4 regions of the Halomonas sp. MMH1-48 genome follow, and region 1 is predicted to be linked to each of the others. Evidence: predicted binding sites of a transcription regulator. Region 1 holds the regulator's gene; each other region holds the start of a gene.
What was found. Region 1 encodes sigma-54, which starts transcription at its own class of promoters, with help from an activator protein. Its sites were predicted from a motif close to TGGCACNNNNNTTGCTNT; they were not measured.
Positions count from the first base shown of each region.

Region 2: the regulator sigma-54 is predicted to act here: its motif matches at 1,203-1,220, upstream of MHM37_RS09895 (HAD-IIB family hydrolase).
Region 3: the regulator sigma-54 is predicted to act here: its motif matches at 960-977, upstream of MHM37_RS09930 (sugar phosphorylase).
Region 4: the regulator sigma-54 is predicted to act here: its motif matches at 850-867, upstream of MHM37_RS07035 (CmpA/NrtA family ABC transporter substrate-binding protein).

Region 1 is NZ_JAKRFL010000001.1:413,885-416,084, forward strand. Features, by position in the region: gene lptB (LPS export ABC transporter ATP-binding protein) at 1-430, shown strand, start outside; gene MHM37_RS01990 (RNA polymerase factor sigma-54) at 536-1,951, shown strand; gene raiA (ribosome-associated translation inhibitor RaiA) at 2,049-2,200, shown strand, end outside.
Region 2 is NZ_JAKRFL010000009.1:17,050-19,249, reverse strand. Features, by position in the region: gene MHM37_RS09900 (glycosyl transferase) at 1-172, opposite strand, end outside; gene MHM37_RS09895 (HAD-IIB family hydrolase) at 192-1,106, opposite strand; gene MHM37_RS09890 (OmpA family protein) at 1,581-2,200, opposite strand, start outside.
Region 3 is NZ_JAKRFL010000009.1:25,476-27,675, reverse strand. Features, by position in the region: gene ribD (bifunctional diaminohydroxyphosphoribosylaminopyrimidine deaminase/5-amino-6-(5-phosphoribosylamino)uracil reductase RibD) at 1-256, opposite strand, end outside; gene nrdR (transcriptional regulator NrdR) at 256-753, opposite strand; gene MHM37_RS09930 (sugar phosphorylase) at 1,011-2,200, shown strand, end outside.
Region 4 is NZ_JAKRFL010000005.1:121,102-123,301, forward strand. Features, by position in the region: gene MHM37_RS07030 (sigma 54-interacting transcriptional regulator) at 1-657, opposite strand, end outside; gene MHM37_RS07035 (CmpA/NrtA family ABC transporter substrate-binding protein) at 951-2,200, shown strand, end outside.

The DNA of each region.
Region 1 (2,200 bases):
CATGGCCATCCTCGAGACGCGCAAAACGCTCGATCGCAGTGCCAGAGAAGCTCGCCTGGAGTCACTGCTCGAAGATTTTCATATCACCCATATTCGTGACAACCTAGGCATGAGCCTCTCAGGAGGCGAGCGCCGTCGAGTAGAGATCGCGCGGTCGCTGGCCACCGAGCCCGCGTTCATTCTACTCGACGAACCCTTTGCCGGGGTCGACCCTATTTCGGTCGGCGAAATCAAAACCATTATCCGTGCACTCAAAAAACGCCACATCGGCGTCTTGATCACCGACCACAACGTGCGTGAAACCCTGGATATTTGCGATATCGCCTACATCGTTGGCGATGGCCACATCATCGCCAGTGGGAACGCCCAGGAGATTCTCAATAACCAAAAGGTTCGCGACGTCTATCTGGGCGCTGATTTCCGGCTCTAAACCGAGGCCTGACCAAACTTTTCTTTTAGTGGCATGCTTATTGCACTTGCACGTAGCCATAACTCGCTCTAGGGTGGAGCTTTCTGATTAACGAGTGGTTCTCAGATGGTCATGAAAGCTTCTCTCCAATTGCGTATCGGCACACAGCTGACCATGACACCCCAGCTGCAACAGGCCATTGCCCTGCTGCAGCTCTCTACGCTGGACCTCCGTCAAGAAATTCAGCAAGCGCTTGACGCCAACCCTATGCTCGAGCAAGAGGACGAGTTTGGAGAGCAGGCAGTCAGCGAGCCGCAAGAGGCCGAGTGGTCTGACAGCATTCCCAACGAACTCTCCGTCGACAGCGACTGGTCGGACACCTACCAAGACATGGGCAGTCTGAGCGGTGGTAGCGAAGGACCCGACTTCGAGCGCCAAGCCGCTGGCCAAAGCCTTCATGGCCATTTGCTGTGGCAACTGGCCATGACCGATGTCAGCTCACGGGAATATGCAATTGCGGAGAGCCTGATCGATGCGCTGGACGCCAATGGTTATCTTACCCAGCCGCTCAACGACATTCGTGAAGGGCTCAAAGCACAAGGTCATGACGGCTTGAGCCAACGGGAAGTGGAAAATACCCTACTGCGCTTGCAGCAGTTCGAGCCGACCGGCGTATTCGCTCGCGACCTGCGCGAATGTCTGATGCTTCAACTTGCTGCGTTGCCGGAAGACACCCCGCTATTGATGCCAGCCAAACGGCTGGTACGACAGTTTTTGGAGGCGCTAGGCAAAGACGATATGCGCCTCCTCAAGCGCCGTTTGAGCCTGGACGATGAGCAGTTGGATGACGTCATTCGATTAATTCGCAGCCTCGACCCCCGACCCGGCAGCGCCTACGGCGTGACCGACGATAGCTACATCACTCCCGATCTGGTCGTGCGCCATGACAACGAAGGCTGGCATTTAGAGCTCAACCCGGACGCTCTTCCACGGCTACGCATCCAACCCGACTACGCCAGCTTGATCAAACGCGCCGACAAGAGCCAGGACAACCAGTTCTTGAAAGAGCACCTTCAAGAAGCGCGCTGGCTGATCAAAAGCCTCTCTAGCCGCAATGACACCTTGCTGCGCGTGGGGCGTGAAATCATCGCTCGCCAAATTGGCTTTCTAGAGCACGGCGAAGAGGCCATGAAGCCGCTGATCTTGGCCGACATCGCCGAAGCCGTAGAGATGCATGAGTCGACCATTTCCCGCGTGACGACACAGAAGTTCATTCATACACCGCGTGGCGTGTTCGAGTTGAAATACTTTTTCTCCAGTCAAGTCAGTGGCCAAGACGGCGGCGACAGCCACTCGAGCACGGCCATTCGCGCACGTATCAAAAAGCTCATTCAAGAGGAGCCCTCAGGCAAACCGCTCTCCGATAGTCGCTTGGTGACGCTTCTCGAAGAGGGCGGAATAAGCGTGGCACGACGTACCGTCGCGAAATATCGCGAGTCGATGGGCATTCCCTCTTCGAGCGAGCGCCGCCGTTTACGCTAGTTAAACGCTTGGTCGTGACAAACTCACCGCAAGGGCTTTGCAATAGCGTAAAAAGGGTTACAATCGAAGTACAGCCCGATGGATAAGGAGCACGTCAATGCAAGTAAACATCACTGGTCATCACGTTGAACTGACTGACGCCTTGCGTGACTACGTTAACGAAAAGCTGGAACGCGTCGAACGACACTACGACAATATCACCACGGTACAAGTGACCTTATCTGTCGAAAAGGAGCGCCAGCAGGCAGC
Region 2 (2,200 bases), on a different contig from region 1:
CGACGATCGCCGATAGCGCGGGTCCCTCCAACTCGGAAAACAGCGACGGCAGGATGAGCCCCATCGGTCGACGGTTGGCGAACTGGCTTAGCTCTTGCTCGAGCGCCTCGACCGGGCGACGGGTAAGATTATGAAAATCGGTGATGACGCCGTTTTGATGGAAGTCACTCATACGCGAACCTCTTGATGGGTTAGGCCGTGACGGCTAGCAGTACTGGGGCCGCCGCTAGTCGGCGGTCGTCTCGCCCCCACCAGTAGGCCACCCCCTCGGCCCAGCCGGCGGGTCCGGCCGCTCGAGTGCGATACAGCGCTTCATTCGACGGGGTGACGGCCAGTTCGTGGCACCCTTTGATGACCACGGCCTGATCGACCGCCTCGAGCATGGATATATCGTTGGGGCCATCGCCCAGGCCTAGAGATAGCGGCGGACGGCCGCGCAGCGCAGTAAAGCGCTTGATGAGCCAATCGACGGCGCTGCCTTTATCCGAAGCGTTGCCCATTACATGCCAAAAACGCCCACCTTGAGTCAGCATCAGGCCGTCGCCCTCTAGCGCTAAGCGGAAATTTTTTAGGGCAGTGTCGTCGTCTTGCCAGATGAGCGGCTCGCTGCCTTCGCGCTGTCGGGCAGCTCTCGCGCGCGTCTCATCCAATCCCGTCAGCGACATGACCTCAGTGATATCGAGCTCGCTCATTCGAGTGAAACGCACGCCCAGCCGCGTGCGCCACACGTTCAGTCGCGCGCGGATGAACCCAACGTCCACGCCGGTGTGCTTGACGACCACCCCATCTCGACCGCTACCAGGGCGATCCAGCCGCGCATGGCACCAGCCTGGGGGCAAGCCAATCACTGCGCCGTTTTCCGCTACGAATGGCGTTGCGGTCAGGCCCAGCGACTCACGCAACGTCACTAGTTCGGCACGGGTTTTGCTGGTCACCGGAATCACCGGCACGCCCAGCTGTTTCAGGCGTGCGAGCCAAGGTGCTGCAGGCGAAAAATCGTAGCTATGATGATCGAGCAGCGACCCGTCGAGATCGGTCACCACCAAACGTGGTGTCAGCGCCGGATCAGGGCTTCCAAGAGGCTGGAGAGGAAGACTCGCCAACATGGGAGGAGTCTGTGTCGTGCGGGAGTGTTCGTTCATGGCGCCACCTTATCGCAATCTGAAAAGCCGTTACTCAGGCGTCGTTCTCAGATAAGCAATAAAGCAGAATGTGTGCCAACACTATTTATATAAAATAAATCAAAAACTTAAAAAAGAATCGGCATGACCGATTACGAGAGCACCAAAATAGAGCACCTAAAATGCACTAACATAGTGCGGTTTAGGGCGTCATAAACAACCCCAGTCGTGAAATATCTAGTCGTGAAATACCTGTAAAAAAGTTGCACAAGGCCTTGGCAAACGCTCGCAAATAGCTATACTCGAATTGTACCCACTGACAACCTTGTACACCCCCTCACCTGATGTCAGTGGGCTGCAGTGAGCCAAGCCCTTTCATGCCCGCCTCCCCCGGCGGGCTTTTTTTTCAGCTCACTCCTCCCACACGCTCATTTAGTACATCCCCCTTCGACGAAAACATCACTCTACGTGAATCACGACTTCGACACGGCGATTACGCGCCCTACCCTCTGCGGTGCTGTTGTCTTCGAGCGGCTGCGTCGCGGCTAACCCCACGGCTCGCAAGCGCTCTGCAGCAACGCCAGCCGCTTCCAAGGCTTCGACGATGGCGATGGCACGGGCGCTGGAGAGTGCCCAATTGGACGAAAATTCCGGGGTGTTGATAGTTTGGCTATCGGAGTGGCCTTCGACCCACACCTCCCCCTCGTAACGCTGGATCGTTTCCAACAGACTACCCACCAGCGAGGCACCTCCCTGGGTCAGTTCGGCGGTTGCCGAAGGGAACAGCAGCCTATCTTGCACCCTCAGACTAATTCCCTCTGCCACACGCGAGACTTCGACACCCTCCAGGTTGGGTAAGTAAGGCGAGGTATCGACCCGTTCAGCGAGGTTGTCCATCAGCGCAAGCGCGCCACTGATTGCCTCATCGCTCACCTCGCGGACGTTCACCGGCGGCCGGTCCGTGAGCAGCACCATATAATCGGCCAAAGGCAGTGCCTCCGACGGTGCTTCTACCTGGACCAGTGGCGTGGGCAACCGGGGAAGCGGCTGTGACAAAGAGGGAGACGGCCGCCTGGCCT
Region 3 (2,200 bases), on a different contig from region 1:
AACACGGCTCTAACGTGACGTACGCCGTCGCGCCCTGTGCAGCGTTGCCTGCCGCTTGAAGCGCATGGATTTCGGCATGGGGTTCCCCAGCCCGCACGTGATACCCCTCCCCCACGATGCGAGCATCTCCATCGCTATCGAAGCGCACGATCACGCACCCCACTCTTGGGTTAGGGTCGGTGGTGTAAAGCCCCCGCTTGGCCAGCTGAATCGCGCGGGCCATGTAGCGATGATCGGCAGTGGAGAACTCACCCATCATGACGCTCCGTTCGGTGATCCCTGCCCGGCCGGCTCATCGGAGGGCTCTTGGGAGAGCCGATCGATTTCAGCACGAAACTCATCCAGGTCCTGAAACTTGCGGTATACAGAGGCAAAACGAATGTAGGCCACTTGGTCGAGGCTACGTAACGCTTTCATCACCGCCTCGCCCACCTCCCGGGCGTTCACCTCACGGTCACCACGTGCGCGCAACGTTTGACGAATGCGCTCTACCGAGGCTTCGATCGCTTCGGCACTGACCGGGCGTTTTTCCAGTGCGCGGAGCATCCCCGCACGTAGCTTTGCTTCATCGAAACTCTCGCGAGAACCGTCGGACTTCACCACCCTCGGCATGATCAACTCAGCGGTCTCGTACGTCGTAAAACGCTCATGGCAGCTGGCGCACTGGCGGCGTCGGCGCACCTGGTCACCCTCTGCCACCAGCCTGGAATCCGTCACTCTCGTATCGTTTGCACCACAAAAAGGGCAATGCATGGCAGTCAACCTATTATCAGTACGCACTAAAACCAGTACGTGCAGCGTGTCAGCCTGAACGAAGGGACGCAGCGTCACGGTGCGTGCTCTACGAGCCCTTCGCTATTTTGTAAACTGTTTTATCGCCAGCTGTCGGCGGTAGCCGACCCGCCGAGCTATCGTATGGCGGTGTTATACAGCCCCTATCTCAACGTATTGTAACGATTTGGCACACAAGCTGCAGCGTTTGTCGAAGGATGATTGAAAGGACGCCCGTTATGACCGCTTTCGAAAAGACCGTTCACCACTACCTCACCCAGCTATACGGCCCGCGCGCAGGGGAAGTGCAGCGGCGAATAGGTCAACACGTCGCGCATTTTCGCGGGGGAGCAAACGCTGCACCGACCGTTAACGGTCAATCTGTCGATGCACCAATGTGGAGCGAAAAGGATCAGTGGGTCATCTGTTACGGCGACTCGATCGTCGATGAAGGAACGCCACCGCTAGCCGTGCTGGATACGTTTTTGCAACGTTATCTGGGAGACACCGTCAGTGGGGTTCACGTGCTGCCCTTTTTCCCTTGGAGCAGCGACGACGGCTTTTCGGTGATTCATTATCGTGAGGTCAATAGTGAGCTGGGCGCGTGGTCGGACGTCCAAACCCTAGCCAGCCACTACGACTTGATGGCTGACTTGGTACTCAACCATGTCTCCCGAGAGTCGCTCTGGTTCGTCGACTATCTCACCGGTAGCCTACCCGGGCGCGACTATTTCATAGAGGTGGAGCCAGACACGGACGTTTCCCAGGTCACCCGCCCGCGCAGCAGCCCGTTATTGGTGCCGATCTCGACGCGTCGCGGCACCCGCCACGTATGGGCTACCTTTTCGGAAGATCAAATCGATCTCAACTTCGAAAACCCGGACGTGCTGCTCGAGTTCGTGGGCATTTTGCTGTTCTACCTGCAGCAAGGCGTACGCATCATTCGCCTGGATGCAGTGGCCTTTCTATGGAAACGGCTCGGCACCCCGTGCATCCATCTGCCAGAGACCCATACCGTCGTGCGCTTACTGCGCGCTATCGTGGATGAGGTGGCGCCCGGCACGCTGTTAATTACCGAAACCAACGTGCCACACGCCGAAAACATTAGCTACTTCGGCTTGGAGCGGTTGACGCAGGGCACTCCCGACGAAGCCCACATGGTGTATCAGTTCGCCCTGCCCCCGCTTTTACTGCATACCCTGACCCGCGGGGAAGCGACGACGCTACAAACGTGGTTGAACAGCCTCCCGGTATTGCCGCCGCAGTGTACCTACTTGAACTTTACCGCCAGCCACGACGGTATAGGTGTACGGCCTCTTGAAGGCCTGCTACCCGACCACGAGCGTGACGCGCTGCTGGAATTGATGCACCGCTTTGGTGGGTTTGTCAGCATGCGCAGCAATCCTAACGGCAGCGACACGCCCTACGA
Region 4 (2,200 bases), on a different contig from region 1:
AGGGCACTGCTGGACGGGGAAGTGGCTGCCATCGGCGTGGGTATGATGAAACATCAGATGCGCATCGTGGCCCACCATATCCTCCGTACTCCAGCCAAGAATGCGCTCGGCGGCCGGATTGACGAAGGTGGTTTTGCCATCGGCATCCAGGCCGTAAATGCCCTCCCCGGCCGCGCTGAGAATCAGCTGATTCTGCTTTTCGATACGCTCGAACACCTGCTCGACCCGCTGCCAGCCCACCTCCCCTTGCCGGTGCTGTCGGCTAAGCTCGGCCTTGGCACGACGCTGTTCGGCCTTGTTGCGATCGATCAACGTCAACAATAGCTGCGATTCGCTCTGCAAGCGTTGGCCATAGACTTCGACACGACGAGGTTGGCGGGCGCTATCCAGCAGCACTAAATCATCCGACCACCCTTGCCCGGTCGTTAGTACCTCGTCGGTAAAGCTGACCCATAGCGGCAGTGAGGCGCTCAAGCGGTGACTGAAGGGGGTGGTGAGGGTTTGATCACGCGCTAGGAGCAGCAAGTGGCAGGCGGCAGGGTTGGCATCGATCAGGGAATCGCTAAGCGGATCGACGATGATCATGGCCAGCGGCGTATGGCTGGCCATATGCGTTAAGGGCGTTTCGATGATCGAGGAGTGGGAAGTGCCACGCATCACAGGCTCCTTGGCAGCCAGCTGGACGACTCTCTTTCCATACAAACAGCGGGCCAATCACGAATTTTCGTTATTTAAACAACGAAATATCGTCATTGACGAAAAATCGTGACGAATTCGTTGACTCAGCGACTGCCTTCTCACACCAGTAACCCTATGACTCATGGACAAAAACATCAGAAAAACTCGTTTTGGCATATAAGTCGCTATCTATGGACATAGCGCCGCAGGGAATCGTTACGCACCAAGACGGCGCAGCTTAAACCCCTTTTGCTCCTGTGAGGTGAACGTCCATGAAAGAGAACAACGACCCCAGCAGTCTTGGCAACCCGTTCGATCATCGCCAATCACTGATTCACGGACGGCAGTGCGATTGCCATCAGTGCTCCCCCTCCCAACCCAACAGCGCTAGGTCCCCGCATCAGACAAACGCAGTGGCACCATCGTTAACGCCAAGCAGCGCCGATGACGTTATGGATCGAGTGGTCGAAAGCGCCTTAGTACGCGGCATGTTTGGCCATAGCGACATGCACCGCCGTCAGTTCATGAAGCTGGTGGGTGGCGGCACGGCCGCCGCGGCGTTAGCGACCCTATTTCCCATAGATTCGATCAAAGCCGCCGTCAAAGAGAGTTTAGGTCCGCTCGAGAAAACCCAGCTTAATGTGGGCTTCGTTCCCATTACCTGCGCTACCCCCATCATCATGGCCCACCCCATGGGTTTTTATGAGCGCTACGGCCTGGATGTCTCGGTCATCAAAACCGCGGGGTGGGCAGTGGCGCGGGATAAATCTCTCAACCGCGAATACGATGCCGCACACATGCTGACACCCATGCCATTGGCCATGACCCTCGGTGCGGGTTCTACACCCGAGCCATTCATCATGCCAGCGGTAGAAAACATCAACGGCCAGGCCATCGTGCTACATAACGACCACCTGGATAAGCGCGATCCGCAGCAGTGGAAAGGCTTTACCTTTGGCGTACCGTTCGAGTACTCCATGCACAACTTCCTACTGCGCTACTACGTGGCCGAGCACGGCTTGGATCCGGATCAAGATATTCAAATTCGCGTGATTCCGCCGCCCGAGATGGTCGCCAACCTGCGGGCAGGCAACATCGACGGCTTCTTATCCCCCGACCCCTTCAACCAACGCGCGGTATTCGAACGCATCGGCTTCATTCATCTGCTGACCAAAGAGATTTGGGACGGACACCCCTGCTGCGCCTTTGCCACCAGCGCCCGCTTTGCCCGCGAGAACCCGAACACCTACGGTGCTTTGCTTCGTGCGATTATCGACGCGACCCAGTACTCCTCCGACCCTGCCAACCGCTCAGAGATTGCCGAAGCCATTGCTCCGACGAACTACCTGAACCAGCCGGTCACGGTCATAGAGCAAGTACTCACCGGGCGCTTTGCCGACGGTTTGGGCGGCGTACAGAACGTGCCCGACCGCATCGATTTCGACCCCTTCCCCTGGCACTCCATGGCGGTCTGGATCCTGACGCAGATGAAGCGCTGGGGCTATATCGAAGGCGACGTGGA